3 regions of the Turicibacter sp. HGF1 genome follow, and region 1 is predicted to be linked to each of the others. Evidence: riboswitches for the same ligand, from Rfam matches in the RefSeq annotation. Region 1 holds a riboswitch; each other region holds the start of a gene.
The links. A riboswitch is a leader RNA that binds a small molecule or an ion and turns the genes downstream of it on or off. The one in region 1 is predicted to bind lysine.
Positions count from the first base shown of each region.

Region 1 (11,124 bases):
GTATCGGAACCCCCACGACCAAGTGTTGTAATGTCACCTTTTTCATTCATACCTTGAAATCCTGCGACGACGACAACTTTTCCTTCTTTTAAATACGATTTTACTTTTTCAATGTCGATATCAATGATTTTATTTTTTGTATGAGGACCTTGGGTTTTGATACCAGCCTGAAATCCGGTTAAACAAATTGCATCCACACCGTATTCTTTAAGCGCCATCGATAATAAGGAAATGGATACTTGTTCCCCCGTTGATAAGAGCATATCAAGATCTCGTTTATCAGGATTAGTTGATATTTTTTTTGATAATTCAATCAAATCATCTGTGGTTTTTCCCATGGCTGAAACAACAACGACCAGATCATGTCCCTTTTCTTTTTCAGCGACTATTTTTTTAGCAATATTTTTGATTTTATCCGTACTTGCAACTGATGTGCCGCCATATTTATGCACTAAAATCCCCATTTAATTCCCCTCCTGTTTACCTCTTTAAACTTCTAGTGATAGAAGTTCTTCATATGTTTGACGACGACAAATTAATTGAGCCTCACCATCTTTCACAGCAACAACTGCTGCTTTTGGAATTTTATTATAATTTGAGGACATGGAATAACCATAAGCACCTGTTGAGGTGATAATCAAAATGTCCCCACTTTCAATCTTATTTACGTCAACGTCAGTTATTAAGATATCCCCACTTTCGCAACATTTTCCGGCAATCGTAACATGACGCTCGTTTCCTGATTCCATCCAATTTGCAATGGCACATTCATAAACCGCTTGATATAAAGAAGGCCTAATATTATCTGTCATTCCTCCATCGACACTAACATAAGTTCTAACATCTTTAATATCTTTCATTGACCCAACCATATATAAAGTACTTCCTGCATTGGCAACAATTGAGCGCCCTGGTTCAATAATCAATCTTGGAATATCTATTTGTAAAGTTTCGCAAACCGTCTGGGCTTTTGTTAAAATTGCCTCACAAAACTGTGCAATCGATTTAGGTGCATCCTTCTCTGTGTAATAAACGCCGACTCCTCCACCTAAATCAACATCAGTAATCTCAAATCCAAATTGCTCTTTAATATCTTTTACGAGTGTCATCATAATCTCAACTTCATCTAAAAAGGGATTCACATCAAAAATTTGTGATCCAATGTGCGCATGCAAACCAATTAAATTTAAATGCTCATACTTATGAAACACTTCAAGACATCTTTGTAAGTCCCCATTCGATAAGGTGAATCCAAATTTCGAATCGATTTGTCCCGTTTTAATGTAGTCGTGTGTATGTGCTTCGATACCAGGTGTAATTCTTAAATAAACATTTTGTTGTTTACCACGTTTATGACACATTGTATTTAGCGTCTCTAGTTCATAGTAATTATCAACTACAAAAACACCGACACCATACTCTAAGCCCATGTTGATTTCATCAAATGTCTTATTATTACCATGAAACAAAACATGATCCATTGGAAAATCAGCTTTATAAGCAGTATACAGTTCACCACCAGATACAACATCAAGATAAAGCCCCTCTTCTTTAATCAGGTGACACATGTAAAGTGGCAAGAAAGCTTTTCCGGCATAAGCCACACGATTCCCTCGCTCCTCAACTTTAAAATGCTTCCTATAATCTTTGCAATTTTGTCTAAGTAGTGCTTCGTCAAAGACATAAAGTGGTGTTTGATAAGTGTTAACCAATGTTTGACAACTTACCCCTCCAATAAATAATTGTTGATTTTCAATGTTCATTGTTCCATGTAGTTTCATCCTAGACTCCTTTTTTCATTTTGATAAGGCACTAAAAAAGCCCCTCGAATACATTCAAGGGGCCTTTAATATACCGAAAAATCGGTTGGGATATCCTCAAATGTAGCACACCACAAAGTGATTTTTGTGACAGTGATGCATATCTTTTATGCACCCCCAGAGAATTAACCTTAAAGCGTCAGTTAATCTCTTCGGCGAATCTTCCTTTCCCAATAAGTCATCGCGCTTACCTCGTTATTAGTACTCTTAAGCCTTCGCAACCTCTACGTTTTAATGATGGTTTGAATAAGCACGTTTCATCATGCTTAATACTATTTAATTGTGAATTCTCTTTATTTTATGTCAATCATCCCCCCTTTATTCCGTTTGGATGTCATATTTTAGTATTAGAAAAAAAGTTATCCTCAATTAGGAGGATAACTTTTTCATCTTAAGCGACTTCAATTTCATTTGTATCGTACTGTTTTTCATTATCTAACTGGTGTTTAAAGACAAATCGGAAAATATATCTAACAAAGGGTTGAACAAAGAAAATTTGAGTAAAGAAAGCAAAGGGTAAGTTAATCACAATATTTTGGAACCAAGTAGCAATTAGTTCGCTTGTGAAACCGTGGAATAAAATAGTTGAAACTAATGACATTAAGGGACACATGAAGACAATAGTCGAGCAAATAAATACGGTTGTAATAATCACTTGGCTATCTTTTTTGAAATCAATCATACTAAAAGCAAGTTTTTCTGAAAGAGGACCTGCAATAAATATTTCAATAAGTAAGGCGAAGATTAATTCAATCGGAACGATTTTTAAAGAAGTAACAAAGACTTGATTTGACATTCCTCCCATTTCAATGGCTACGTTATAAAAGACGAATAAATGAACTGTAATAAAAACAGTTAGTACAGCAAAGAATAATTTTTGAATTTTTGTTTTTGGCATAGTATCTTTCCTTTCTTTTCGTAAAAGAACGCAAAAAAAGACACACGAAGTCACCTTGTACCGTAATCAGATTTACGTGCAAAGCACTACATGTGTCGTTTGTTCTAGTTCATTATTTAATTTTTTATAATTAGATTTTAACTCATTTAGAGACAAAAAGTCAATTATTTTATCGAATTCAATCATTTAAAGATACATTTTGAAAACGACTTTTGTAGTATGTTATACTTAATTAAAATCAGTTTTTTTGACAGCGAGGTTTTAGCATGACAATCGTTCACTCTTCAGAGGAGTTTCGAGAAGCGGTCCTTTATGAGTTAAATTTCAAGGCATTCCAAGAGAAGTATTGTAAAATTTTCAAAGATATTGAACATCCTGAAAATGGCTATTTCTTATTATACGAACGCCCTGGTTATTATGAGTTCGGGATTGCTGATTATACGATTCCCCATCATTTTACATTAAATTTTGATAACCCACAGCGACTTGTTCGATTTGGAACGGTTCACAAAGGGACAACAGAATTTCAAATTGATAATCAACCCATTTCTTCTTTTAAACCTTCTTCTTTTTTCGTTGTAGAAAAAGATTTAAAAGGGAAGCAGAATTGGACAAAAGGACAACATTTTCATGGTGCAGAAATCACGATTTATGAAAATTATTTCAATGATGTGATTCGCCCTTTATTAAAAAATGATTTTGATTTTGAGCGATTTGCAACAAACTATACGTATAATTATCTTCCACTTGAAGTCATGTCTATTTTACAAACAATGCAAACTTTATCCAACAAAAATATGCTCGATTCCTTAATGCTTGAAAGTTGTATTTTACAATGTATTTCGTTGATTATTCAGACAGTCGAGGAATCTGATGATAATACGTTTACGAAGCAACTTCATCATGGAAAGGTTCAAATTGGGAAAGATCGTTATCTTAATTTAAGTGCTAGGGATATTAAAAGTATTCAAAAGGCTCATGATATTTTAACTCAAAATATTTCTAACCCTCCAACGATTGAAACACTGAGTGAAATAGTTTTATTAAATCCACAAAAGTTAAAAGCCGGATTTTCTCATCAATATCATATGTCGATTGGAGAATTCACAACCTCTCTACGCATGACATTAGCGGCGAATCTGTTGTGTACAACGGATAAAAGTATTGCCGATATTGCAACTGAAACAGGATATCTTTATAGTAGTAATTTTATTAAAATGTTTAAACAAACGTATGAATGCACCCCACTTCAATATCGAAATAATAGTAGAAATTAAAAAACAGTTAGATGAACTCTAACTGTTTTTTATTTCTTCTTTAATTTGTAAAACATTTGAGCGTACGAGCATTGTGACTCCAAATACAAAGATGGCTGCCACGTAAATCAACCAGTAAATGTTCTGTGTCAACATCTCAATCATGCCTCCAAATAGAATCTGTCCTAGTGGAATGCATAATATTGCAAAAGCTGATCCAAAGGCTAAAATTTTTCCAAGCATAGCCCCATCAGTTGCTTGATATAAGTATGCAGCACTTAATACATTGGCTACACCTAGAATTCCCATGATGATCATCCCAAATACGGTAAATAAGATAACACTGATAAGAGCTGTGCTTAGTCCGTTTTGAAATAAGTAAACTGAGATTCCCATCATCACCATTGATATTGAGGTAAAGTACAGTAAATGGTGTACACGTTTGATGTGGAATTTTGTTGGTTTCGCGGTAATAATCAATCCTCCAATAATCATCCCAAGAGCAATGATTCCTTCTGCAATTCCATAAACTTGTGACGATAATCCGAATGTGACTTTAATTAAGTAAGGTGCCGCAACACTAAAGACTGGTACTAAAAAGAGATTATAAAATCCCGAGAATAAAAGCATGCGAAAAACGATTGGATTTTTATATCTTAAATAACGATAGCTTTCCTTCATATCCGTCACAAACACAGTTTTAAACGATTGTTTTTCCTCAGATTTTTGATGTGGAATATCTAAAAATAACTCAAGGATAGCTGAGAATAAAAAGCTCACCATATTTAGCGTAATCACACCTGTAATTCCGAAAAATCCATATAACATTCCGGCTAAAATTGGGCCAAGGAAGTTACTTAGTGAAGAGACTTGTTGAATAATCGCATTGGCGCGAACTAATTGATCATCTTTTACAACAATTGGAATACACGTATTCACAACAGGTTGATAAATGGTTGAAATAGCTGATAATATTACCATTACCATAGCAATCATCCAAGCACTGTCTTGCCCATTTAAGACAATAACTGAATAGAAAATTAATAAAATAGCACTTAATATATCAAGGCTAACCATTAACTTTTTCTTATCTCCACGGTCGGCTAAAATTCCCGCAATTGGTGACATTAAAACGACTGGAATCATTGAAATCGCAAGAATGGTTGCAAAGATACTCGCCGATCCTGTTAAATCTAATAAATATAATGACAAAGCAAATCGTTGAATCGAACTTCCAAATAACGAAATGATTTGCCCTAAAACTAAGATGTTAAAATTCTTGTGGTATAGTTTATTTGACATATTCTCTCCTTAAGCTTATTTGATACTAAAGTCGACGCAGATTGGATACTGCCCCGTTTCATCTAATTGTAACTTTGCATCAATCCCGTATAAGGTATATAAATTCTCATTAGTAATCACGTCGAGTGGTTTCCCACGGAAAACAACCTCGCCTTCCTTCACCCCAATTAAATAATCTGCGAACTTCGTCGCATTATTTAACTCATGTAAAACCATCACAATCGTGCGATTTTCCTCTTTGTTTAGTTTTTGAAGTAGCATTAAAATTTCTAGTTGATGCGCCATATCAAGATACGTCGTTGGTTCATCTAAAACGAGAATCTCGGTTTCTTGAGCTAGAGCCATGGCAATCCATGCTCGTTGACGTTGCCCGCCTGATAAGCTATCAACTGAACGCTCTGAAAACTCAGCAATTCCTGTTACTTTCATTGCCCAGTTTACCATTTCAATATCTTTTTCTTTTAATCCCCCCATCGCACTTTGATAAGGGAAACGTCCATAAGAGACTAATTCTTTGACTAAAAGGCCTGAAGGAACAATCGGACTTTGTGGCAGGACAGCCATTTTTTTTGCGATTTCTTTTGGTGCTTGCGCCTTAAGACTCACACCATCTAATTTGATTTCTCCCTTTTTAGGTGTGATAATACGAGCAATTGTTTTTAATAACGTCGATTTTCCACATCCATTTGAGCCAATAATCATCGTAATTTTTCCCTTAGGAATTTCGAGATTCATATTTTTAATAATATATTTTTGTTCGTATGCTACATCTAAGTCTTTAACTTCAATCGCGTCCATCTTATCCCTCCGGCACAATTTATTCTTTCATCATTAAGTAAATGAAATAAGGAACTCCTACAATTGAGATGGTAATCCCTACTGGAATTTCAATTGGGGAGAATACATTTCGTGAAATAGAATCTGCAAATAAAATAATGATACAACTAATCAAAGCTGAAACAGGAATTTGTCTTCTGTGTACTGGACCTACTAAGCGTTTAGCAATATGAGGTCCGAGTAATCCTAAAAAGGCAATATTTCCAGCAACAGAGGTTGCTAGTCCTGCTAAGGCAATGGCATAGAAAAATAAAATTTTACGTTCTTTTTCTACTTTAACACCAAGACCTGTTGCAATTTCATCTCCTAAATTTAAAACGTCTAACACTTTAACTTTCCAAATCGTTAAAGCTAAAAATAGAATCGCTAATGGAGTCACCAAATAGAAAAATTTCCAACTGCTTCCCCATAAGCTTCCACTCGTCCATGTTAAGACTTGATTATAATCTCCTTGCGCCATGTTTAATTGGTACAATGAGATAAAGGCATTAATTCCAACGTTCACACCAATTCCAGTTAAAATTAAGCGAGTTGGTGAGACGCCTTTTTTATAACTTAACCTATAAATTAAGGCTCCACTAATCACACTTCCGATAATGGCTACAACTGGCATGACAAATAATGCCGCGTCTCCAATCGCATCATAATAATTCGTACGTCCTGACGAAATTAACAACACCACTCCAAGTGCTGCTCCGGCATTAATTCCAATCATTCCGGGCTCAGCAAGTTCATTTCGTGTGACACTTTGTAAAATACATCCTGCTGTTGATAAACAAACAGCGACCACCATCGCTACAACAATTCGTGGTAGACGAATATCAAAAATCGTTGCATTTTGAAGTCTAGTTCCGTTTCCGAATAAGGTCGCTACAACATCTTGAAGTGGAATATTATAACTTCCCCAACTAATGGCGAGCAAAAAGATTCCGATTAGAAGAAGACTAATCATGATACTGACAATTATTAAACGTTTTTTCAAAATTAGCTCTCCTTTCTAACCATCCAAATAAATAATGGAACTCCTACTAAAGACGTAAATAATCCAATTGGCGTCTCGTACGGTTGATTAACAAGTCGCGCTAAAACATCTGCCCAAATGACGAGCATTGCCCCACCTAAAAAAGAAACCGGCATAATCACTCGATAATCAGTTCCTAAAAGTTTTCTAATAATATGTGGCACAATTAACCCAACGAATGCGATGTTTCCCGCTACTGCCACACATACTGCACACATCGGAATAATTAAAAGTAATGTGATCATACGAATTTTAACAGGATTTTCACCTAGTCCAATACAGACATCTTCCCCTAAATTAACGATGTTAATTTTCGGTGCTAAAAACAGGGCGATTATCGTAGTCATTCCTCCAACAATAAGCAGTAGCATGACACTGTTCCATGTCACAGCTCGAAAGCCCCCAGTTATCCAAAATGCTAAACTTTGTGATTTATTTGTAAGCAGAGCAATAACAGTTGCCATTGAAATGAAAAAAGTACTAAGAGCAGTTCCCGCTAATAACAAGCGTGACATATTCATGTTTCGAGCACTTTTCATACTAAAAGCTAAGACGAGTAATCCACTGATAATCGCTCCAACAAAAGCAGCCAGTGTGTTTCCAAGTAATCCGTATAAAGAGGAACTCATGCCAAGAAGCGCGATTGCAAATGTCGCGCCTTGAGTAATTCCCATTAGAGATGGTTCGGCAACAGGATTTCTTGTGACCCCTTGCATCATAGCACCCGTAATACCAAGAAGACCGCCTACAAAGGCGGTACTAATGGCTCTCGGTATTCGAACATCTCTAACTAATTGCATATCTAACACGTCTTCATAGTGGAAGATACTATCCCATACAGTTTGCAAAGGAATACTCTTTGCTCCTGCACAGATTGCAACAATTAGCCCGATTATTGCAACTATGCTACATCCTAAAACGAGAATAAATGTTTTTTTATTCATGCATACTCGCTAATAAAGATTGTACTTCTTCAACAAATACTAAGCGTCCAATTGGGCTATAACCTTGGTTAAAGTATGGACTCGCTGGTAATGTTACAACATTTCCATTTTTCACTGCTTCTGTGTTATTCCAGATGCTACTTGCTGTTAATGTCGCTAAATCTTCATCTGTTCCAACAGCAAAGATATAATCTGAGTTAATTTCTGCTAATCCTTCTAATGTGACAACTGGTAAGCTAATATTTTCTTGTTTAGGCATTCCTTCAGGTTTTGCTAATCCCATATCATTATATAAAATTGATCCTAAACCAGCTTGATCAAAGATAAATAAGCTTCCACCGCTTGCTAAGAATGATAAGTATGAGCTATCTTCACCATATGTTGCTTTAATTTGTGCTCCAACTTCTGCTGCTTTTGCTAAATAGTCATTAATCCATTCTGTTGCAACTTCTTCTTTTCCAAATACTTTCGCAACATGCATGAAATCTTCTTTCCAATCTACTTGTTTCATCTCAACCATAACAACTGGTGCAATTTTAGATAATTGATCATACATTTTCTCTTGTACTGTTGAAATGACAATTAAATCTGGATTTAAAGCAATAATAGCCTCAACATCCATTTCAGCTAACATACTATAACCTAAAATCTGTGCATTTCCTAATACATCTTCTAAGTAAGTTGGGAATTTTGTATAGTCATATCCATCACTATTTGCTGTTCCGATTACATCATATCCAATTAAAGCTAAGATATCACTTGCACCACTTAAATCAACGATACGCTGTGGATTTGCTGGAATTTCAACTTCTCCTTTAACATCTGTTACAACTGTTGTTTCAACTGTTTGATTTGTATTTTCTTCAACTGTTTTATCAGAACTTGAACATCCTACTAAACCAAACATTAAAGCGAATGTACTCATTATTAATAAAAGACTTTTCTTCATTTTATGATTCTCCTTTGTTATTTCTTCATAATGTCATTTAGTTAGCACTAGCTAACTGATAATTGGATTATACGAAACAAGTTTAGTTGAGACAAGTATTTCATCTTTTTTAATTATTTTATCATCTCATTTAATCATTAAATTGAATATATATTATATTATGGACTACTACAAACCAATTATTTACCTAAAAAGAAAAAGAGTGAAGTCACTCTTTTCATGACGTCACTCTTTTTCACTATGCTTCCCATTTATGATTTTTTATCCGTTCGTATTCTTCAAGCGTAATGGGTAAAATGGTTCCATGTTTGAATCCGTAAGGGAAGCTAAAACTTGCATCTGAACGTTCAAACTTCCCTTCTGAAATATCATCAGAAACAAATGGCACATATCCTTGGCCTGCCCCACGGACACCATAATAATCTAAGAACAAGCACCGTTTTCCATCCTCTAAACAAACTGCTGTTGGCGCTTCATAGACATGTTTTGCGAGATCTGCCATACATTCATCAAACTTTTCAATGCGTGTGTAAGGTCCTGTCACTTGATTGGCTTTGAGCAGCATATTTTTAGCAGGATTCTCTTCACTTTTAACGAACATGTAGTATATCCCATTTTCTTCGTAAATCGCTGAATCAATGACACCACTATCCGATTTACGATAAAGAACTTCTGGTTTGGTAAAGTGTTCAAAATCTTTTGTACGACTGTAGTAAATACCTTTTTCTCCATTTGGATAATCATGGTGAGGTGATGACCAATGAAGAACGTAGTCTTCATTTTCTTTATCAAAAATAAGATCTGGTGCCCACATACATCCAAACTTATCATCCCCGATTTTAACAAGGCGTTGTTCTGACCAGTTTACTAAATCATCTGATTCCCAAACTGAGAAATATTTGCTTCCATTAACCGAAATTTCATACCATGAGTTATGATATTGATTACGCATTCCATAAGCTAGACTTAAGTCAGTAGCAAAAATATAAAATTTTTGGCGATCGTGACAACGGACAATCGTGAAATCACGAACTCCTTTATCTCCATAATAGGCCCATGCAATTGGACGCCCTTGATTGACTGCTTCCCAGTGAAATCCGTCTTTACTTAAACCAAAATGGACTTGTTCACCATCTGGTGTCGATTTTTCTCTAAAATGAACAAATAAATAAGCCTGCATCAAAAATCCCCTCTCTTTTAATACATGATTCATACATTTTTTAACATATCCCCTGTCCCATTTCGTACAATTCAAATACAACTTCATCTTACCATCATTTCATTTTTTTTAAAACCCCTTTCTTATAAAATAAATTAATGAAAATTTCCCATCCTAATATTATTCATTTTTTATCATACGGAGAGTTTTTATAATGAAAGAAATTATTACCGTCCCCATCCAGCTAGAGAGTTATGATGCGATTTTCAACGAAATTGATTGTCGACCTTTAAACATCCGAACAGTCAATGAAAATATTGACGCATTGTTAAAAGAGGCTCTTTTTAACAGAGATTTAAAACAGATTCCCGAGTTAAATCTGCATATCTTTTTACCTCATTCTATCAAGGATTGTGCAAAAGAAAATTTATCTGTAGAAGGAATTCAAAACTACTATCAATCTTTTTCAAATTATGAAAATCAAATTCGTCGACTATCAATTTTACGATTAATTTATTATGTATTGACTGCTTTAATTTTCTTTATTGTAAATTACTATCTTCAGATTTATTAGCCCGAAACCTTTCTTAATACTCTCATTGACACATCTGCTAGTGTGATTTTATGGCAAGCAAGTACCATGATTTTTATTGATAGTAAAGATTTCAAACTTAATAAGAAATTAAATGAGCTCTTAAGTCATGTCTCTGTAACATATACTTATAAAGATTAATAATCGTTCACATCCTTTAAATAGTATGATTATTTCAGCCATCTTCTCATCTATATAGAAACAGAAATGTATGTCATTATTATAAATGAGTCTCAGTACCGGAGTCTTTTTGATACTTAGGTTTAACTATAGCCCAGACAAGTTTTCCAAGTGTGAAAAACTTGTCTGGACTTATATATCTTTACACCATCACTGCATCAAAATA
Region 1 covers NZ_AEXQ01000064.1:18,983-30,106, forward strand. The annotation lists gene HMPREF9402_RS06110 (aspartate kinase) at 1-464, opposite strand, end outside; gene lysA (diaminopimelate decarboxylase) at 489-1,781, opposite strand; lysine riboswitch at 1,877-2,055, opposite strand; gene HMPREF9402_RS06120 (DUF2798 domain-containing protein) at 2,212-2,718, opposite strand; gene HMPREF9402_RS06125 (helix-turn-helix transcriptional regulator) at 2,985-3,995, shown strand; gene HMPREF9402_RS06130 (MFS transporter) at 4,014-5,276, opposite strand; gene HMPREF9402_RS06135 (ABC transporter ATP-binding protein) at 5,292-6,074, opposite strand; gene HMPREF9402_RS06140 (FecCD family ABC transporter permease) at 6,094-7,095, opposite strand; gene HMPREF9402_RS06145 (FecCD family ABC transporter permease) at 7,098-8,078, opposite strand; gene HMPREF9402_RS06150 (ABC transporter substrate-binding protein) at 8,071-9,027, opposite strand; gene HMPREF9402_RS06155 (glycoside hydrolase family 43 protein) at 9,266-10,207, opposite strand; gene HMPREF9402_RS06160 (hypothetical protein) at 10,401-10,760, shown strand.

Region 2 (11,124 bases), on a different contig from region 1:
AGAATTTGTGTTAAAATAACATCGTTAAAAATTTTTGCAAATTTTTTTTGCTAAAGTGGAGTGAGATTAGTGAAACAAGCTATTCAGATATTAGAATTTAATAAGATTAAACAAACGATTGAGTCGTTGTGTGCTTGTTCGCTTGGACAAAAACGCGTGGCTTTATTAAAGCCAACGACGATTGAAAAAGATGTGGAGTATGGATTAAATCAATCAGATGAAGCCTTAAGAATTATTTACGCGTTAGGAGAGGCTCCACTAGGTGGGGTATCTGATATTTCAGAGGCGATTGCGCGTGCGAAGATTTCAGCGATTCTATCTTCACAAGAGTTATTAGCGGTGAGCCGCTTACTTTATGCGGTGTCACAGATGAAATCTTTTGCAGAACGTTTAAATGAGATTAAAGTCGATGCCCCGATTTTTGCACATCATACGAATACGTTAGTCGCTTTATCGAGTTTACAAAATGCTATTAATGCGTGTATCGATGAGACAGGATATGTGATGGACAGTGCATCAGGTGAATTACGTAGTATTCGTCGTGCTATTCAAAGCACCGAATCTCGTATTAAAGAACGTCTAAATCAAGTCGTATCAGAGCGTCGTAGCAAATTGACAGATGGAATCGTAACGATTCGTAATGAACGTTATGTTGTTCCAGTTCGTGCAGATTATAAAAATACGTTTGGTGGAACGATTCATGATCAATCCTCATCAGGAAATACGTATTTTATGGAACCAAAAGAAGTGGTGGATTTAAATAATAAGTTGCAAGAGTGGCATGTAGAAGAACGCCGTGAGATTGAACGTATTTTACGTGAATTAACCGAAGAAGTGAAGAAGTTTGTTGACTTACTGTCATTAAATGTTGAGCTTCTTGGAGAAATTGACTTCATGTTTGCAAAAGGAAAGTATGCCCGTTTAATTAATGGAACGCGTCCTAAAATAAATACTAAAGGGATTATCCGTTTAGTGGCTGCTAGACATCCCTTAATTGATCAAAAGTCTGTTGTGGCTAATGACATCGAACTTGGAGATGAGTATACGACGATTGTAATCACAGGTCCAAACACAGGGGGGAAAACTGTTACGTTAAAAACGGTGGGATTACTAACGTTGATGGCACAAGCAGGTCTTTTAATTCCGGCACACGAGTCATCACAATTGGCTATTTTCGATCATGTTTTTGCTGATATTGGAGACGAACAAAGTATTGAACAAAGTTTATCAACGTTCTCATCTCATATGACAAATATCGTTAAAATTATGGAACGTTTAACAGTGAATAGCTTGATTTTATTTGATGAGCTAGGGGCAGGAACCGATCCGAAAGAAGGCGCATCACTTGCTATTTCGATTTTAAATTATGTTAAGGTTCGAGGAGCGCGTACGATTGCGACGTCGCATTACCCTGAGCTTAAGGCCTATGCTTATGAGCAAGATGATGTGATTAATGCATCGGTTGAATTTAATGTTGAGACGCTTTCCCCAACGTATCGTTTACTTGTTGGAGTACCTGGACGTTCAAATGCCTTTGAGATTTCAAAACGTTTAGGATTAAAAGAGGCCATTTTAAATCAAGCTCGTTCATATGTTGAAAGTGAACGAACAGAAATGACGGATTTAATTACAAAACTTGAGGATCGTGGATTACAATTAGATCAGGAGATTCAACATCTTCAGCAACAAAATACATTAGTTGAAGAAATGAAAAAAGAATATGAGCAAAAACTGGCAAAATTTGAGGCAGAACGTGAAAAAGTCTTAGAGGATATCAAAAAAGAAGCATTTGAAAGTGTTCGCCAAGCAAAAGAAGAAGCAGAACAAATTGTGATGGATTTACGTCAAGCGAAAAAAATGGCTGATTTATCAATGAAAGATCATGAGTTAACAGAAAAATTGACGTCATTAAAGAAAGCAGAGGCGAAACAAGCAGAGCAATTTAAGAAAAAGGCTCAAAATAAACAGCCGTTAAAACCAGGTGATGAAGTGATGGTTTTATCTTTAAATCGTCAAGGTGAACTGATTGAGCAAACCAAAAATGGAGAATGGATGGTTCAACTGGGTATGATGAAAGTGAACATTAAACCTGAAGATCTTCAATATTTACGTAAATCGGTTCAGAAAAAGGAAACAAAAAAAGGGCAAATGGTTCATAAACGTAATAGCCATGTCGGAATTCAATTGGATTTACGAGGAGAACGCTATGAAGATGCTATGTTAATGCTTGATAAATACTTTGATGATGTCTTATTGGCTGGATATCAAACGATTACGATTATTCATGGTCATGGAACGGGAGCTCTTCGCCAAGGGGTTCATAAATATTTAAAACAAAATAAACACGTTGCAAGCTTTAGATTTGGGGGAGCCGGTGAAGGTGGAACTGGAGCAACGGTTGTTGAATTAAAATAAGGGAGTCCTGTCTATCTCGAGTCAATCGGGATAGATTTTTTTGTGAAAATATATTTTTCAAAATAAAGTTTACATTATATGGAAATCATGTTATTTTATAAGAGGACAAAAAAAATCGTATAGAGGTAGCGTTGCATCAGAGTACAACAGGGAGCTGGCAAGTGAGGAAATGTTGGAAAGGTAATCATCGCCGAAAGTTTCGTATTGGCAAATACGTCACTTGGGGTTGCAGGAAATACCTGTAACACTCCTTCAGTTTTGAAGAGGAGCTATTAAACAGAGGACTTTTTTTCAGTCGTGTTAATAGCACGACTTTTTTTGTTACAATCAATTTTAATCAAAGGGGAGATTTTAATATGAGAAAATTAGTTGTAACGTTAGCAGGATGTATTTTGCTTGCAGGATGTAGCGGGAATGCTACAAGTAATTCAAAAGATACGTTTACGGTTGGAATGGAATGTAATTATGCTCCGTTTAACTGGCAAACGTCAGCACCAACACAGACAAGTGTATCAATTGGTGGAGCAGGATTTTGTGATGGATACGATGTGAGAATTGCAAATGAAATTGCAAAGAGCATGGAAAAAGAGTTAGTGATTAAAAAATTAGAGTGGGATGGTTTGCAATTATCACTAGAATCGGGAGAAATTGATGCGATTATTGCTGGGATGACCGCTAATGAGGAACGTGAACAAGGAATTGATTTTACGACACCTTATTTTGAATCAGAAATGGTACTGATTGTTCGTGCAGACGATGATTTAGTTCATGCAACATCTATTCAAGATTTTAGTGGTAAAAATGTGATTGGACAGATGAATACTAATTATGATACGGTAATTGACCAAATTGAAGGGGTGAATCACTTAACACCTAAATCTTCTTATCCTGAGTTAGTGGTCTCTTTACAATCAAATGAAGCAGATGCTATTACGGCTGAATTACCCGTTGCCGAAGGGGTCATTCAAGCTAATCCAGATTTGACTATTGTTCACTTTGCAGAAGGTAAAGGATTTGATATTGATACATCTGTTTCAATTGGATTAAAAGAAGGCAGTCGTGGTACAGAGTTCTTTAATCAAGTTCAATCTGCTTTAGATAATATTTCAGATTCGACTCGAAATGAATGGATGACAGAATCTCGCGAAAGTGCGCCAACAGGTGAATAATTATGATGTTCTTAACCACTCAAAATGGCTTTTTAAATAAATCATTTTCTTTATTTGTTAAAAATTTTGATTTGTTCATGTATGGAATTAAAATGACACTCATTTTAGCTTTTTTAGGAACGATGTTAGGCTTAGTTATTGGGTTAGTTCTAGGGGGATTGCGTGCGATTACAATTGAACCAAGAGACTTAAAAAGTGTAAAAGTGTTAAAAAAAATGATGCACTGTTTGATAGGTCTTTACGTTTGGTTTTTTAGAGGGACTCCAATGATGGTGCAAGCGATGTTTTTATATCATGCTTTACGTCCTATTCTAGGGTGGAGTTCATTAACTGCAGGGATTGTGATTATTTCGGTTAATACTGGGGCTTATATGGCAGAAATTATCCGTTCAGGTATTCAGTCAGTGGATAAAGGGCAACTTGAAGCCGCTAGAAGTATTGGAATGACCGCTTTTCAATCGATGATGTACATTATCTTACCTCAGGCGATTAAAAACGCCTTTCCTTCTATTGGAAATGAATTTATTGTGAATATTAAAGATAGTTCAATGTTAAATGTCATTGGGGTGATTGAAGTTTTCTTCCAATCTAAATCAGTAGCAGGAAGTGTGATGCTATATTCTGAGACGTTTTTTATTACGTGCCTCATTTATTTAGTGTTAACGACAATTACAGCACAAATTTTAGGTTGGATTGAAAAGAAAATGAACGTGAAAAAAACTTCATTTCCATCATCGCAAACGGTTCCAATGGCAAATCTTTAGGAGGAGAGTATGGCAGAAAATACGATGATCAACATCCATCATTTAGAAAAACGATTTGGAGAACTAGAGGTTTTAAAAAACATAGAGTTTCATGTGGATAAAGGAGAAGTTATTACGATTATTGGATCAAGTGGAAGTGGGAAATCAACTCTACTTCGATGCCTTAATTTATTAGAAATTCCAGATAGTGGTGAAATCTTATATCGAGGCCAGGATATTTTAAAGGGAGAACTTAATGTTAATCAATACCGAACTAAAGTCGGGATGGTGTTTCAAAGTTTTAATTTGTTTCAAAATAAAACAGTTCTTGATAATTGTGTCATTGGACAAACAAAAGTATTGAAACGAAGAAAAGAAGAGGCGATCGAAAAAGCGATGTTTTATTTAGAGAAGGTCGGAATGAAATCATTTGCTCATGCAAGTAGTTCACAATTATCAGGGGGGCAAAAACAACGTGTAGCCATTGCGCGTGCTTTATGTATGGAACCAGAAGTATTGTTATTTGATGAACCGACAAGTGCCCTTGATCCCGAAATGGTGGGTGACGTTTTAAAAGTCATGAAACAATTAGCGGAGGATGGATTAACGATGATTGTGGTGACACATGAAATGGGATTTGCTAAAGAGGTGAGTCATCGAGTTGTTTTTATGGATCGAGGGGTGATTGCTGAGGAAGGAACACCAGATGAAATCTTTGTAAATCCTAAACAGGCACGAACGAAAGAATTTTTACGCCGATATTTAAATTAGTTAAAGGATCATGTTGGCGCTCCATTTACTGTTTAAAATAAAGGGATTGTTAGAAAGTTATGGGGATAGGTGTCTAAAAATGTGAAATAATATTTGGGTGAAAGTGCAATCTATTTGTAATTTCATGGTAATATGATATACTTATGATAGACTATCAAGAAGTATTAGAGGAGGAAATAAACATGGCAGTTATTCATGCAACAGAAGAAAATTTTGCTCAAGAAATTGCAACTGGATTAGTTTTAGTTGATTTTTATGCAGATTGGTGCGGACCATGTAAGATGATTGCGCCTGTTCTAGAAGAGTTAGCGACTGAATTACAAGGTGTTGCTAAAATTGTTAAAGTAAACGTGGATCATTGTCCAGGTGTTGCGTCACAATTTAAAGTGATGTCAATTCCAACATTAATTTTATTTAAAGACGGTCAAGCAGTTCAGCAAACAGTTGGATTCCAACCAAAAGCGTCGTTATTATCATTAATTGAATCGCATAAATAATTCAAAAAGACGCTCCTAGGAGTGTCTTTTTTTGTATGAAATAGCATGAAATGAGAATATTAATCAAGGTAGACGGTTGCTGAAGTTAGACTTCTGAAAAAAATAAAAAATTAGCACTAATGAGTTGACAGTGCTAATAAGGTTATATATAATGGTATTAGCACTTGATGATAACGAGTGCTAAAAGAGGTGTTTACATTGCTAACGGAACGACAAATACTTGTTTTAAAGGCAATTGTAGAAGAGTTCATACACACGGCACAGCCAGTAGGTTCGCGCGTCTTATCTAAAAAAGAAGAACTGAATTTTTCAGCTGCTACGATTCGAAATGAAATGGCAGATTTAGAAGATTTGGGCTTTCTTGAAAAAACACATACGTCAAGTGGTCGGATCCCGAGTCAAAAGGGATATCGTTATTACGTAGACTACCTTGTAAAAGAAGAACCTATGGAGACAACACCAGAAGTAGGAATATTTAAACAATTGTTAAATCAAAAACAATTTGAACGTGAAACAACCATTAAAGAAGCGGTTAAATTGCTCTCAAGTTTAACGAATTATACGTCAATTTTATTAGGTCCCTCTCATGATTACAGTCGAGTCAAAAAAATTCAGTTTGTTCCGATTTCAGATGCACAAGCTGTCTTTGTTCTTATTACAGACCAAGGGCATGTTGAGAGTCGGACAATTACGATTCCTGACAATATTGATATTAAAAAAATGGAGACCATTATTAAAGCGCTCGATGAATTACTTGTCGGTGAATTTGTGGGTGAAATCCATGATAGGTTAACTGAAAGCTTTGAAAATCAATTACATGATTTCATTACATACAAAGAGGAAATTATGTATACAATGCTTCAATTACTTTCTCAGTCGCTCTCTCAAAACAATTATATTCTAAGTGGAAAATCTAATATTTTGAAACAACCAGAATTCAATGATTTAGATAAAGCTTATCATTTGTTTAGTATGATTGAAGCAGATGAGATTGTAAAAGTTATTGAGTCAGATGATGAGACTCATGAATTGACGGTTAAAATTGGACAAGAAAACGAAATAAAAGCGATGGAAAACTGTACACTAATCACGGTTCCGTACCAAATTAGTGACCATGAATTTGGGAAGATTGCGGTTTTAGGACCGACGAGAATGGAGTATCGAAAAATCATTCCACTTCTTGAGCATGTCGCACGAATTATGTCTGATTTATATAAATAGGAGGTGGGGCGGTTGAATAAGGAAACCCAACCAGTTGAAGAATTAGAAGAATTAAATGAAGAAGCAGGTTGCCAAGAAGCAAATGGTGATTGCCAGTGTGAGACGGAATCAGAAGTTATCGATGAAACAGTGGAATTAAAACAACAAATTCAAGATCTGAAAGATCAATTGTTACGTAATGCAGCTGAACTTGAAAACTTTAAACGTCGTATGAATGAAGAACGCGTTCGTGAAGCGAAATATCGCTCACAGGCTGTGATTACGAATATTATTCCAGCGATTGATAACTTTGAGCGTGCTTTATCTAGTACGGTTGAAGATGAAAATACAAAAACATTCTTAACAGGATTTAAAATGATTCATACCCAATTACTTGAGGCATTAAAGCAAGAAGGGGTTGAAGTCATTAAAGCAGAAGGCGTGGCCTTCGATCCAACTGTGCATCAAGCTGTGATGCAAGAAGCAGTTGAAGGGGTAGAATCAGGAATGGTTTTACAAGAACTTCAAAAAGGTTATAAATTAAAAGATCGTGTTATTCGACCTTCAATGGTAAAAGTAAGCGAATAATTCTAAATTGTTATATAGGAGGATGAATCTCAATGGGTAAAATTATTGGTATTGACTTAGGAACAACTAACTCATGTGTTGCAGTTATGGAAGGTGGAGAAGCGAAAGTTATCGCTAATCCAGAAGGAGCTCGTACAACGCCATCAGTTGTATCATTCAAAGGTGAAGAACGTCAAGTAGGTGATGTTGCAAAACGTCAAGCAATTACAAATCCAAATACAATCATGTCTATTAAACGTCATATGGGAACAAACCATAAAGAAACAATTGAAGGAAAATCTTATACACCACAAGAAATTTCAGCAATTATTTTACAAAATTTAAAAGCAACGGCTGAAGCATACTTAGGTGAACCAGTAACTGAAGCAGTTATTACAGTTCCAGCTTACTTCAATGATGCTGAACGTCAAGCGACTAAAGATGCAGGACGTATTGCAGGTCTTGATGTTAAACGTATCATCAATGAACCAACAGCAGCAGCTTTAGCTTATGGATTAGATAAAACAGATAAAGAACAAACAATTTTAGTATATGACTTAGGAGGAGGAACTTTTGACGTTTCAATTCTTGAGTTAGCAGATGGAACATTTGAAGTATTATCAACAGCGGGAGATAATCGTTTAGGTGGAGATGATTTCGACCAAGTGATTATTGACTGGTTAGTAAAAGAATTTAAATCAGAAACAGGTGTTGATTTATCAGCAGATAAAATGGCAATGCAACGTTTAAAAGATGCGGCTGAAAAAGCTAAAAAAGACTTATCAGGAGTGACATCTGTCCAAATTTCATTACCATTCATCTCAATGAATGCAACAGGACCTTTACATTTAGAAAAAACTTTATCACGTGCTCAATTTGATGCGATGACTTCAACTCTTGTTGAACGTACAATGGGACCAGTTCGTCAAGCATTAAAAGATGCTAAGATGACTGCAAATGATTTAGATCAAGTTTTATTAGTTGGTGGATCAACTCGTATTCCTGCCGTGCAAACAGCAATCAAAAATGAATTAGGAAAGGAACCTAATAAAGGAGTTAACCCAGACGAAGTAGTTGCAATGGGAGCTGCTATCCAAGGTGGGGTGTTACAAGGAGATGTTAAAGATATCTTATTATTAGACGTTACACCATTATCTTTAGGTATCGAGACAATGGGACAAGTGATGACGGTTTTAATCCCTCGTAATACAACAATTCCAACATCTAAATCTCAAGTGTTCTCAACAGCTGCAGATAACCAACCAGCCGTAGATATTCACGTTTTACAAGGTGAACGTCCAATGGCATCAGATAACAAAACATTAGGACGCTTCCAATTAGGAGATATTCCAGCTGCACCACGTGGTATCCCTCAAATCGAAGTAACATTTGATATCGATGCTAATGGGATTGTAAATGTTAAAGCAAAAGATTTAGGTACACAAAAAGAACAACGTATCACCATCACTTCTGGTTCAGGATTAACAGATGAAGAAATTGAACGCATGGTCCGTGAAGCAGAAGAAAATGCAGATGCAGATGCAAAACGTAAAGAACAAGCAGATTTACGTAATGAAGCAGAGCAATTAATCTTTGCGGCAAATAAATCAGTTTCAGAACTTGGAGAACAAGCAACTGAAGAAGAAAAAACAAACATTAAAAATGCAGTTGAAGCATTAGAAAAAGCATTAAGCGATAACAATTTCGATGAAGTTAAAGTGAAAAAAGATGAACTTGAAAAATTAGCTCAAGAATTAGCGGTTAAAGTTTATTCTCAAGCAGCTGAGGCAGCTCAAGCGGCACAAGGTGATGCAGGAGCAAATTCAAGTGATGATTCAGTTGTAGACGCTGAATATAAAGAAGTTTAATAAAAAATTTAAAAGTCAAAGTCTACTATGACTTTGACTTTTTTTATGGTATATTATGAAAGAATAAAAGGAGGGTACAGCATGGCAAAACGTGATTATTATGAGGTGCTAGGTGTTTCAAAAACAGCAACTGATCAAGAAATTAAGCGCGCTTACCGTAAGTTAGCTAAACAGTATCATCCTGATGTTGCAACGGAAGCAAATGCAGAAGAAAAGTTCAAAGAGGTACAAGAAGCATATGAGGTGCTTAGCGATGAGCAAAAGCGCGCAGCCTATGATCAATATGGACATGCAGCAACAGATGGATTCGGTGGCCAAGGTGGATTTGGCGGATTCGGAGGATTTGGTGGAGCACAAGGCGGATTCGGAGGCGGATTCGAAGATATATTTGAAAGTATGTTCGGAGGTGGATTCGGCGGATTCGGTGGTGGCTCAAATCGTCGAAATCCAAATGCCCCACAACGTGGTAATGATTTAAAGCAAACAATAACGATTACGTTTGAAGAAGCTGCATTTGGCGTGACAAAAGAGATTACAGTAAATCGTGAAGAAGAATGTACAAAATGTGGGGGATCAGGAGCACGTTCTAAAGACGATATTGAAACATGTTCTCGTTGTAGTGGAACAGGACGCGTTGTGGAAGTTCAAAATACGATTCTTGGACGTATGCAAACTCAAACGACTTGTCCTGACTGTTCTGGAACGGGTAAAAAGATTAAACATAAATGTGATGCTTGTTCAGGGCATGGAACAGTTAACCGTCAAAAAACGATTGAAGTTAAAGTTCCAGCTGGAATTGATGATGGTCAACAAATCCGCTTAACAGGTCAAGGAGAAGCGGGACGTAATGGCGGACCAAGTGGAGATTTATATGTTGGATTTAGAGTCTTACCACATGATTTCTTTGTTCGCGATGGTTATGACCTTCGTTGTGAAATTCCAATCTCATTTAGTCAAGCAACTTTAGGAGCTGAAGTTGAAGTACCGACGTTAAATGGAAAAGTGGCTTTAAAAATTCCAGAAGGAACACAACCAGGAACTGAATTTAGAGTTCGTAATAAAGGAATTAAATACATTAACCGCGAAATGACGGGAGACTTATATGTCAAAGTTAAATTAGTCGTTCCTAAAAAAGTAAGTCATCGTCAACGTGAATTATTACATGAATTTGATCAGTTAGAAGATAAAACAGGTTCAATCTGGGATAAGTTAAAAAAGGCCTTTAAATAATGAAAATTGTAAGGATGAAGAATCCTTACAATTTTTTTATGGAAAAAGAATGACACTATAAAAAATTTACAATATTAAACAAAAGAACATAATTTTTAGTTTTTGATGAATTGTGTTATAATTTAGAGATAAAATTGATAAATGAGGTGACTTCATGAACTGGTTAGAGTTAAGTTTTCATTCAACGCATGAAGCGTATGATTTAGTTAGTAATATTTTTATTGAGGCTGGTTCGAAGGGAGTCTTACTTGAAGATTCAAATACCGTAACAGAATCACATGAGGATCATTTTGGTGAAATTTATCGCCTAAATCCTAATGATTATCCAAGTGATGGAGTTATCATTAAAGGCTATTTAGCTGTAACGTCAGATATTGAAACACAGTTAGAATTTGTGAGAACGCAATTATTAAATTTAAAATTTGATAACTTTGACCATAATAAACTGGAAATCAAAATGTTAGATGAAGAAGACTGGGCAAATAGTTGGAAAAAACATTATACTCCAATTGAAATTACGAAGACGCTAGTGATTAAACCTTGTTGGCTTGAACCTACAACTGATCCTAATGTGACAGAGATTATGTTAGATCCGGGAATGGCCTTTGGATCTGGAACGCATGAAACGACACAATTATGTTTAGAATTGATTGAACAGTATGCC
Region 2 covers NZ_AEXQ01000113.1:9,568-20,691, reverse strand. The annotation lists gene HMPREF9402_RS11120 (endonuclease MutS2) at 70-2,415, shown strand; lysine riboswitch at 2,528-2,695, shown strand; gene HMPREF9402_RS11115 (transporter substrate-binding domain-containing protein) at 2,772-3,584, shown strand; gene HMPREF9402_RS11110 (amino acid ABC transporter permease) at 3,587-4,348, shown strand; gene HMPREF9402_RS11105 (amino acid ABC transporter ATP-binding protein) at 4,358-5,098, shown strand; gene trxA (thioredoxin) at 5,281-5,595, shown strand; gene hrcA (heat-inducible transcriptional repressor HrcA) at 5,794-6,816, shown strand; gene grpE (nucleotide exchange factor GrpE) at 6,829-7,383, shown strand; gene dnaK (molecular chaperone DnaK) at 7,416-9,230, shown strand; gene dnaJ (molecular chaperone DnaJ) at 9,312-10,460, shown strand; gene prmA (50S ribosomal protein L11 methyltransferase) at 10,615-11,124, shown strand, end outside.
Region 2: another riboswitch for lysine. It lies ahead of HMPREF9402_RS11115 (transporter substrate-binding domain-containing protein); the one in region 1 lies ahead of lysA (diaminopimelate decarboxylase).

Region 3 (11,124 bases), on a different contig from region 1:
TTCCAATGGGATTACACCATGTATTAAACTCATTCTTCTGGTTCCAATTAGGGGAATACAATGGAGTAACAGGTGACTTAAACCGCTTCTTTGAAGGAGATCCAACGGCTGGTCATTTTATGGCAGGATTCTTCCCAGTTATGATGTTTGGTTTACCTGCTTTAGCACTTGCAATCTACTTTGCAGCTAAAAAAGAAAAACGTAAAGCAGTGGGAGGAATGTTACTATCACTTGCTTTAACAGCTTTCTTAACAGGGGTAACAGAGCCACTAGAATTTTTATTTATTTTCTTATCACCAGTTTTATTAGTCGTGCATGCAGTACTTTCTGCAATTTCAGGATTTATTGTTGATTCATTAGGAATCTTACATGGATTTACATTCTCAGCAGGATTTATTGATTATGCAATTAACTTTAATTTTGCAACTAAACCACTATTAATCTTATTAGTTGGATTAGGAATGGCAGTTTTATACTTTGTAGTATTCTACTTCTTAATTACAAAATTAAACTTACCAACACCAGGTCGTGAAGAAGATGACGAGGAGTTCACTGAAAATACAGTAATTTCAGGAGATTATAATGAACTTGCTAAAAAATACATTGAAGGTTTAGGTGGAAGTCAAAACTTAGTTAAAATCGATAACTGTGCAACACGCCTTCGTCTAGAAGTAAAAGATGCTACATTAGTACAGGATAAAGCATTAAAAGCAATTGGAGCACGCGGAGTTGTTAGATTAAGTAAAACAAATGTTCAAATCATTGTTGGAACAAATGTAGAATTCGTTGCAGATGCAATGAAAGCATTAGTTTAATATCAAAAAAAGGAGTCGAATATCGGACTCCTTTTTTATATATAATCAGAAAATAACCCGACGTATTTTATACAATCAAGAGTAGGATCTTTAGAATGAAGAAAAAGATAAATGGATGAATCTAATAACTGCTCATGTTGAGAAAAAAAAGAACAATCTCCGTATTTGATAGCTTTGATTAAACGAGGAAGCTCCGCAATTAAAGCATCAATAGGGTTTAAATTTTTAGTTGGATGAATGAAATCAACATCGATATAAATATAATACAGATATTTTTTTTCATCATAAGTTGTCCATTCACCTAATAATTTAAATTCACTAGAAATTAAATGTTGATACATGAATTCATGGTTGATACAAAGAAATAAGTCTGAGATATTAGGATCATGTACTAATGTGTATCGTCTAGGAATAATTTGATTAAAATTATTTAATTCATCATTAATCCAAATATAATCAGATGTAGCTTCATTCATCTATATGCCCCCTTTTAATATAATTTATGAGAGAATATAGGTGAGCGGAACATGTAAGGGAGGATATTTATGCTAGAAATTATTGCAATGACATTAGAAGATGCAAAAACAATTGAAGAATGTGGAGCTGATCGAATTGAACTAGTTAGTGCCTTAACAGAAGGGGGATTGACGCCAAGCTACGCTATTATTGAGAGTGTTGTGAAAAGTGTGAAAATTCCAGTCAATGTCATGGTTAGGCATCATGCTAAAAGTTTTAATTATAGTAATGAGGAAGTAGATTTAATGATTCGGGATATCGAAATCATTAAATCATTGGGCGCAAATGGGATTGTTCTTGGACTATTAGATGGTCAAAATCAGATTGAGGAACAACAACTTAAACAACTTTTAAATGTTTGTAATGGATTAGAAGTTACGTTTCATAAAGCCATAGATGAAACAAATGTACTTGAAAGTGTTCAGACATTATCTAAATATCCACAGATTACAAATATTTTAACGGCAGGGGGACTGAATCATATTACGAAGAATGGCGATGTGATTAAACAAATGATTGCCAAGTCAGGACACATTAACGTTTTATTAGGAGGAGGACTAACTCTTGATAATTTCAATTTGATAAAAACAGAGACAGGGGCTACAGACTTCCACTTTGGAACAGCAGTTAGAATAAACAAATCTCCATTTGGTGAAATTGATAAACAAGAGCTTTTGAGATTAGTTAATTTAGCCAAAAAATAGCATACTTTTAGATATTTTTTTATACAAAGAGTTAGTTATACGTTAAAATATAAGGTAATCATTTGTAAATAAGGTTCGGAGGATACGTTATGTTTTTAACAATTGGAGAAAAAATTCGTCAAGTACGTAAACAGTATGGATTAAAACAAGTTGCCTTTGAATCGTTTGGATTTTCACGTAACTATATTAGTATGTTAGAAACAAATAAAAGATCTTTAAATGAAGAAATGAAACAACTCATGTATGATGCATTAGATCAATTAACAAATGGATTGTTTAAAGAGAATTATACGTATGAACAATTTTGTTTAACACCAGAACAACAAGCAGAAATTTGGTTAGAGGAACATTGCACGTTAGAGTACGGTCTAAGTGATTATGAGATATTTAATGAAGTTGCGACAAAATATGAATTATTTCAACCACTTATTAATTTGAATGAGAAAATAGCAATTCATTATTACACTACTCGTGATCATCAGAGATCAAATGAATACTTTTTAAAGGCTATTTCATATTGTAATCAAACGGATATCAACCCGGCTAAATATTATAATTTGGTTGGAGTAAACTTTAATCAGCTGGGGCAGTATAAAGATGCCATTGCACAATATAAGATAGCTAGTTATTTCTTATCAGAAGAGACAGGAAGTCTTAAATATAAAAATTTATATGATATGTCTACTAGTTATTTATATGATGGAGATTGTGAACAAAGCTTAATTTATATTGATGAAATAATGAATCAGAATGAAGATATAATGGCAAAAGGTTCATCATATTTATTAAAAGGGATGATTTTACAAAAACAAAATAAGGATGAAGAGGCCAAAAAAATATTATTAGAGTTCATTGAAAATCCATTTTGTCCTCCAATTTTAGGACATGCTTATCATAATCTAGCCTATTTAGAATACAATAATGGATTTTATGAAGAAGCTTTAAAATATTTAGATTTATCATTGAAGTATAGAAAGAACTATTCACATAACAGTGTGACTAACTCTATAGTAGGTGAAATTAATTATCGATTGAAAAAATATGAAGAAGCTAAATCAATTTTTAATGAAATTAAAAGAGATATTTTTACAAGTGCTCATATGGACCAAAAAGAGGATTTTATTACATGGGGACTTCAAATGTATCTTGATTTAAAGGATTTTGATTCAATTAAATCTTTATTTGAAGAAGTAAAAGAGTTAATCAAACAAGCATTAGCTATTCCCCCAACTTTATTGTTGATGGAAAAACAACTTTATAAAACAATTATTAACGAGAGTTTAATTAAACCAGATAAAGTGTTACAGTATACTTCATTAATAAAATCTCTATGATGGAAAATGTCACAGATTTCGACAAAAATCTGTGACATTTTTTAAATTCAAAATTTGTGGGAAACTAAGTATAATAGAGCTTGTGAGATGAAGTGATGAGTAAATTAATTAGAGGTTTTTTATTTATTAAAGAAACTTAGGGGTAAGTTTTTGGGTTAGTGTTATGTTATTCAATTAGTCGTTTATTTATTTCTCTTAACTAGTGGGACAGATAAGAGCAAAAAAAGAGTGTTAGTAGGGGTACTAACACTCTTTTTTTTGTCTAAAAAGCAATAATATTCAATAGGATTAAACAGGTTAGTAGAGCAGGAATAGAAAGTAAATAAACTAGTTTCTTTTTGCTTTCGCTACTGTTATGGAATATAGTGACAAGACAGATTAATACTAAATCAATTGTTAAAAAGAGGGTTATTACATTGTGTGAGATTTTTAGGTCCCAAATACCAGGAATAAAGAACTCCATCAAGGTTAAAAGGGTGATAATAAGAATTCCCCATAAACTTTTAGATAAATCTAATTCGTGTGATTCATTATTGCGACAAGAAAAATATACACATCGAACTAAAACTACTGAGGTAAATAAGTAAGGACTTAATAAAAAAAGTTGATAAATATACTCTATGATAAACTGAAAATTCAATAGTTAACACACCCTTTCATTAATTTTTATGTAAGCTAAATTTTTGATATGATAACTATTTTAAGCACCAAAAAAGCAGGAAACTCCCTGCCTAAAGTAATTGCGATTTAAAAAATGATTCTGTTGACTCAAATAATAATGCTAAGTAATTAAGAGTCTCAAATCCATGACTTGCACCGGTGATTGTAATGAGTTGTGCTCGATTATTGTAGTATTTCAAATATTCATAAGAAGTCTCGATTGGAACAGTTAAATCTTTATCCCCATGAACTAATAAAACAGATCCTTCAAATTTCTGTGCCGTTTCATAAACGTGTAAGTTAATATCTTGAGTGAAGAATTTCATACCGACTTGTAGAGTTCCCCATGGAAGATAACCAGATTCCTTTATCTCTTCCGTTATTTGTTTTCCAAGTAAAAATCCATTTCTAGCCATGTCAGGAATAAAACCAGCGGGTGCCCATAAGCAAAGTGACTGAATATCATGTGGACGAAGTCCTGCTAATAGACTAGCAACGCAGCCACCCATACTCATTCCAAGAACACCAATACGCTTTGAGTCAATATACTCAAGTGAGCGAACATAATTTAAAATAGCATGGGCATCTTCAAGTTCGGTACTTACAGACATATCTGAGAAATCACCGTCGCTTTCACCACTTCCCATAAAATCAAAGCGATAAACTGCAATACCAGCAGTCTCTAATCGTTTAGCCAATCTTACGAAGCTAAATCCAAATTCACAACGATTAGCTGTGAAACCATGAAATAAAATTATAGCTGGAATAGAAGAACTTATTTGATTAGGAAGGTGTTCAGTCCCACGTAAAACAAATCCATCTCTTACAAACTCAATAGCTTTCATCATTTAAAAATCCCCCCCTAGTATGATTACTAAACTTACTATACCACGAAGGCAATGAATAGTTAAGTAAACGTTTTTATTATTATTGAGAAGTATGAATAAAAGACTATAATAAAATAAAGGAGGATGAAATATGAAGTATCCGGTTGGATTTATTGGTAGTGGTAATATGGCGATGGCGATGTTAAAAGGATTATTGAAATCTGAATTAATATTATCAAATGATATTTTGATGTCTAATCCTAGCCAGACAAAAGTTAATCGATTTGTTGAAGATTATAAAATAAATGGGACAACTTCAAACCAAGACGTTGCAAATTTATGTCAAATTGTTATTTTAGCAGTTAAGCCATATTTATATCCCGCTATTATTGATGAAATTAAAGAAAGTATTCATAAAGAAACCATTATTGTGAGTATTGCAGCGGGACCAACACTTCAAATGATTGAGGACTATTTTCAAAAAAGTATTAAGGTAGTTCGTACAATGCCAAACACACCAGCACAAGTCGGTGAAGCGATGTCAGCAATTATACCAAATCGCAATGTTACAGAAAATGAGTTAAATCAAGTGATTGCTATTTTTAATAGTTTTGGAAAATGTGAAGTGGTGTCTGAAGCATTAATTGATTCCGTTATTGCTGTGAGTGGATCATCACCTGCTTATGTTTATATGATGATTGAAGCAATGGCTGATGCTGCTGTTTTACAAGGGATGCCACGAAATCTTGCTTACGAATTTGCTGCACAAGCAGTGCTTGGAGCGGCGAAAATGGTACTAGAAACAGGGATGCATCCAGGGGGATTAAAAGATCAAGTTTGTTCACCAGGTGGCACAACAATTGAGGCAGTTGCTAAATTAGAACAAGAGGGATTTAGAGCAAGTATTATGAATGCTATGGAAGCTTGTGCAAAGAAATCTAAAAAAATGAGTAAATAAAAAAGACACGCTTTAAAACTAGCGTGTCTTTATAGGCTATTTATATAATTTATCTTCTTTTTTCTCAAATTTTTTTTCCTCATGATGTTGTTCTTTATGATGAATTTCCATTTCATGAATTTTTTCTTTAATACTCATTAAGGACATCTCATTTTTAAAAATTTATTATAGTTAGCTCTCTATAGTGTATTTATTAAAAAAATATAAAATAGAAATTTTATTGGATAGTTACATAAATTTACACTTGCAAAAGAATAGAATATAGTTTATGATTTAATTAATTAAAAAATAAATAGGTTTTAGATAGAGGTGCGGTAACTAAGAGTACTATTGAAGAGTGAAGACGTAGACGCAATAGGAAAGGAGTTCTCGCCGAAGCCTATCATCGATACTTTAAGGTGATAGAGCTGGTGTTATGTAAAATATACTTAACACTGTCACAAAATATTTTGTGGTGAGCTATCATTTAAGATGAATGCATTGTATATCGATTAAATGATATATTAAAATTCAAAGTCTTGAGTGATTTGCTCAAGGCTTTTTTTTATTAAAGCCAACCATAAAAATTGTGGAGGGCTATCATTTGAGCATTCAAAAGTAAACGCACGTTATGTGATTATTTCTGAAAAGTCTTGAGTGATACTCAAGACTTTTTTTATTGTGAAGCTCTTGCACCTCATACCATCCAAGAAAAGATGGGGACAATGCTTTATTGGATGTTAAAAACCTGAAGGGAGATTAATATATGTTAAGTCTTAGAAGAGCCAGAAGTATTGAAACTGAGGCAGGTGCGAAAAAAGAATTTAAAGTACCACATACGCTAGTTATTATTTCTTTTATCTTAGTCATCGTTGCCGTAGCAACATGGATATTACCAGCTGGGATGTATGAGCGAGTGGTTAATGATTTAGGTCGAACAGTCGTTGTGGATGGATCGTTCCAATACATCGAGCAATCACCGCAAGGATTATTTAGTTTATTACAAGCTCCATTAGAAGGAATTGTAGGAGCTTCAGAAATTATTGCCTTTTTATTTATCGTAAGTGGAGCAATTGCTATTATTACAAAAACACGTGCAATTGATGCTGGAATTACAAGTGCCGTTAAATCGTTCCATGGAAAAGAGATGTTAATGATTCCGTTTATTATGGGATTATTCTCATTAGGTGGCGCAGTTTTTGGAATGACGGAAGAGGCAATTCCATTTATTGCAATGTTGATTCCACTTTGTTTAGCTTTAGGTTATGACAGTATTATGGCGATGGCTATTTCTTATGTTGGATGTATTGTTGGTTTTGCTACAGCAATGATTAATCCATTCTCAGTAGGGGTTGCTCAAAGTATTGCAAATGTTCAAGCTGGATCAGGTGTGGGATTCCGTACTCTAATTTGGGCAGTTACAACTTTAGCATCTATTCTATTCTTAATGTGGTATGGTCGTCGTATCAAACGTAATCCAGAATTAAGTCCCGTTTATGAAATTGATCAGTCACGTCGTGAAGCATTAAAAGAATCAACTGAAGAACATATCGAGTTTACAGTAAGACATAAAATTATTTTATCTTCGATTTTAGTTTGTTTAGCTGGAATTGTCGTTGGAGTACTAAAATTTGATTTTGCTATTCCAGAAATCGCGGCTTTATTCTTAGCTACAGGAATCGTGGCAGGATTTATTGGACGTTTAAGTTTTGATGATATGGCAACATCGTTTGTAAGTGGAGCAAAAGATATGATTGGAGCAGCTATTGTGGTTGGATTTGCTCGTGGAATCGTGATTCTTGCACAAGATGGTCAAATTATTGATACAATTCTTTACCAATTATCAAACTTCATCGGTCAATTACCTTCGTTAATTGCGGGATATGTCATGTTCTTTGTTCAAATGTTTATTAACTTCTTTATTTCATCAGGTTCAGGACAAGCAGCTTTAACAATGCCGATTATGGCGCCACTTGGTGAGTTAGTTGGAATTACACCGCAAACATCAATTTTAATTTTCCAATTTGGTGATGGATTCTCAAATGCGATTTTCCCAACAAGTGCAGTCTTAATGGCTTGTTTAGGGGTAGCAGGTATCCCATGGTCAAAATGGATTAAATGGATTTTACCACTACAAGTTATCTTTGGAGTAATTGCTATTATCTTTATTACAATTGCTATTTTAATGGGTTGGTCATAATATTAATTTTGCTAGGCATTTTCTTTATAGAGAATGCCTAGTAAACTATAGTTGAACTTAAAATGAAAAATGAATTAGAATAAGAAGAAATCTATCAATAGATTTTTGTATACAGGAGGGGCATTATGAAAGAACAATTATTGCAAATTAGTGAAGAGCTTAAACAAAGATTATGGGAAATGAGTGACTATATTCATGATCATCCTGAGCTTGGAAACCAAGAGTTCGAAGCTGTAAATACATTAACTTCATTTTTAAAAGAACATAATTTTTCAGTTGAAGTAGGTGTTGCAGGATTAGAAACAGCATTTACAGCGGTTTACGATAGTAAAAAACCTGGATTATCTGTCGCTTATTTATGTGAGTATGATGCATTACCTGATTTAGGTCATGGATGCGGTCATAATATGATTGGTGTAATGAGTGCTGGAGCAGGGGTTTTATTGAGTAAAATTATCGATGAAGTTGGTGGAAAAGTTTATGTTTTTGGAACGCCAGCTGAAGAAACAAATGGCGCTAAAGTAACCATGGCTGAGGCAGGATTATTTAATGAGATGGATGCTGTTATGATGGTTCATCCGGATGGATATACAACAGAAAGTGGAACATCTTTAGCAATGGAAGCTTTACAATTTGATTACACAGGACGTCCTTCTCATGCAGCAGCGAGCCCAGAGAATGGAATCAACGCTTTAAATGCTGTTATTCAATTATTTAATGGAATTGATGCATTACGCCAACATGTTAAATCAGATGTTCGTATGCATGGGATCATTACAAATGGTGGGGTAGCAGCGAATATTGTACCAGAACATGCCACAGCACAATTTTATATTCGTGCAGCAACGAAAGAATACTTAGCAGTTGTTAAAGAAAAAGTTTTAAACATTGCACAAGGTGCTGCTTTAATAACAGGAACAACAGTAGAGATTAGTAACTATGAATTATCTTATGATGATTTAAAAACGAATCAAGTATTATCAAATGCATTTAATGAAAATTTACGTCAACTTGGAATCACAGATATTCATCCAGCTAAAAAGGAAACTGGATCAGTCGATATCGGAAATATTAGTAACATTTGTCCAACGATTCATCCCTATATTGGAATTGGTGATTGTAAGATTGTTGGACACTCACAACAAATGGTTGATGCAACCGTTACAAGTCTTGCACATGAACGTCTAGTCATTGCAGCATTAGCTTTAGCATATACAGGATATGACGTGTTAAGCGAATCAATTAAATTAAAATAAAATACTTTTATATGCCACCTCATCTCGTTAATAGGATAGGTGGCTTTTTTACAAAAATTACTTAAATATAGGCGAATATAAGCTACTTTTTTAGCCTAATAATAGTATATAATAGAGTTATAATTTAGTATGAAATAACAATAATAGGAGGAGTTATGAAGATTAATTGGGATAAAAAATATACTACCATTGCGATATATGCTTTTATTGTCATTTGTTTCAGTATTGTTTTTGCTAACATTATATCAAAATTAGATGCTTTTACAGGAAAGATGAGCCAAATAATGGCCGTTTTTCAACCATTTATTATTGGTTTTATCATCGCTTACTTAATTAATTTTATCTTGAAATTTTATGAGGATAGAGTATTTAAGAAGTTTATTAAAGGTTCAAAAAAATCTCTGCGTGGGGTAGCGGTTATATTATCATATTTAACTGCAAGTTTAATTTTTTATGTCTTTATTCAATTCGTGGTTCCACAATTAGTCGAAAGTATTACAGGGTTAGTTAATGACATTCCAAGATATCTATATGATATGAAAGTAATACTCGAACAGACGTTAAATGAGACGGATATTAGTCCAGAATACATGACGTTAATCAATGATAAATTAACAGAAATTACGAACTGGGTGCTCCAATTAGTCACAAATCTTCTACCAATTATCGGTGGAATCGTCATGGCTTTTGCATCGAGTGTATGGAATATTATTTTAGGAATTATCATTTCGGTTTATTTACTGGTTGATAAAGAAAAGTTCTTTGCACTTGGAAAGAAAGTAGTCGTTGCATTATTTAATGATAAACATGCAAATATTATCTTAAATCTTGCTAATCGCACTAATTTGACATTTGGAAAATTTATTGGTGGAAAGATTATTGACTCAGCTATTATTGGGGTTTTAACCTTTATAATCTTAACAATCTTTAAAATGCCATATTCATTATTAATCTCTGTTATTATTGGAATAACGAATATTATTCCATTCTTTGGACCATTTATTGGAGCTATTCCATCAGCGATTATTATTTTATTCATTTCGCCAATTAAGGCAGTATGGTTCGGGGTTATTATCCTTGTGATTCAACAAATTGATGGGAATATTATTGGACCTAAAATTTTGGGTGACTCAATCGGAATTTCAGCTTTCTGGATTTTATTCGCTATCTTAGTTGCAGGGAAACTATTTGGATTAGTTGGAATGATTATTGGAGTTCCAATGTTTGCACTAATTTATTCAATCGTTAAAGATGTCATTGAAATTCGTTTAAGTAAAAAGGGATTACCGACAGACACAACAGAATATTTATAATATAAAAAGGAACTATCTTAAATTAAAGATAGTTCCTTTTTATATTTTTAAAATCAATGAGTAGAAATTTAGAAAGAAAGGGAAACTATTAGCAACGAATAAAATTTGTAAAATAGGAGTTGTCTATCTAAAATGGTTAAAAAAAGTATTCTCTTTCTGTTTATTTTATTCATGACTTTTACAACAATATCAACGACTCATGCAATGAGCAATGATATTGTCAATATTCCAGATCAAAGTTTGAAAATCGCTTTAAATGAAGCATTAGGGAACTCGAGTGAAAGTGATATAACGAAAAAACAATTATCAACATTGAAGGTAGCAAATTTAAATGGTAAAGGAATTTCTAATTTAGAAGGATTACAGTATGCAACTAATTTGACGTTACTTAGACTGCAAGATAATCAAATATCCGACTTGTCCCCATTAACGAATTTAAGCAAGCTTAATTACCTTATTTTAACCAATAACAAAATTCAAGATATCTCGGCTCTCTCTCATTTAGTTAATTTAAGTTTATTAAATATTGCGAGTAATGAGATAAGGGATTTAGGTCCTTTAT
Region 3 covers NZ_AEXQ01000132.1:1,033-12,156, reverse strand. The annotation lists gene nagE (N-acetylglucosamine-specific PTS transporter subunit IIBC) at 1-815, shown strand, start outside; gene HMPREF9402_RS12835 (staygreen family protein) at 851-1,291, opposite strand; gene HMPREF9402_RS12830 (copper homeostasis protein CutC) at 1,361-2,035, shown strand; gene HMPREF9402_RS12825 (tetratricopeptide repeat protein) at 2,125-3,369, shown strand; gene HMPREF9402_RS12820 (alpha/beta hydrolase) at 4,101-4,877, opposite strand; gene proC (pyrroline-5-carboxylate reductase) at 5,008-5,814, shown strand; lysine riboswitch at 6,111-6,284, shown strand; gene HMPREF9402_RS12810 (YfcC family protein) at 6,560-7,993, shown strand; gene HMPREF9402_RS12805 (M20 family metallopeptidase) at 8,119-9,249, shown strand; gene HMPREF9402_RS12800 (AI-2E family transporter) at 9,405-10,562, shown strand; gene HMPREF9402_RS12795 (immunoglobulin-like domain-containing protein) at 10,695-11,124, shown strand, end outside.
Region 3: another riboswitch for lysine. It lies ahead of HMPREF9402_RS12810 (YfcC family protein); the one in region 1 lies ahead of lysA (diaminopimelate decarboxylase).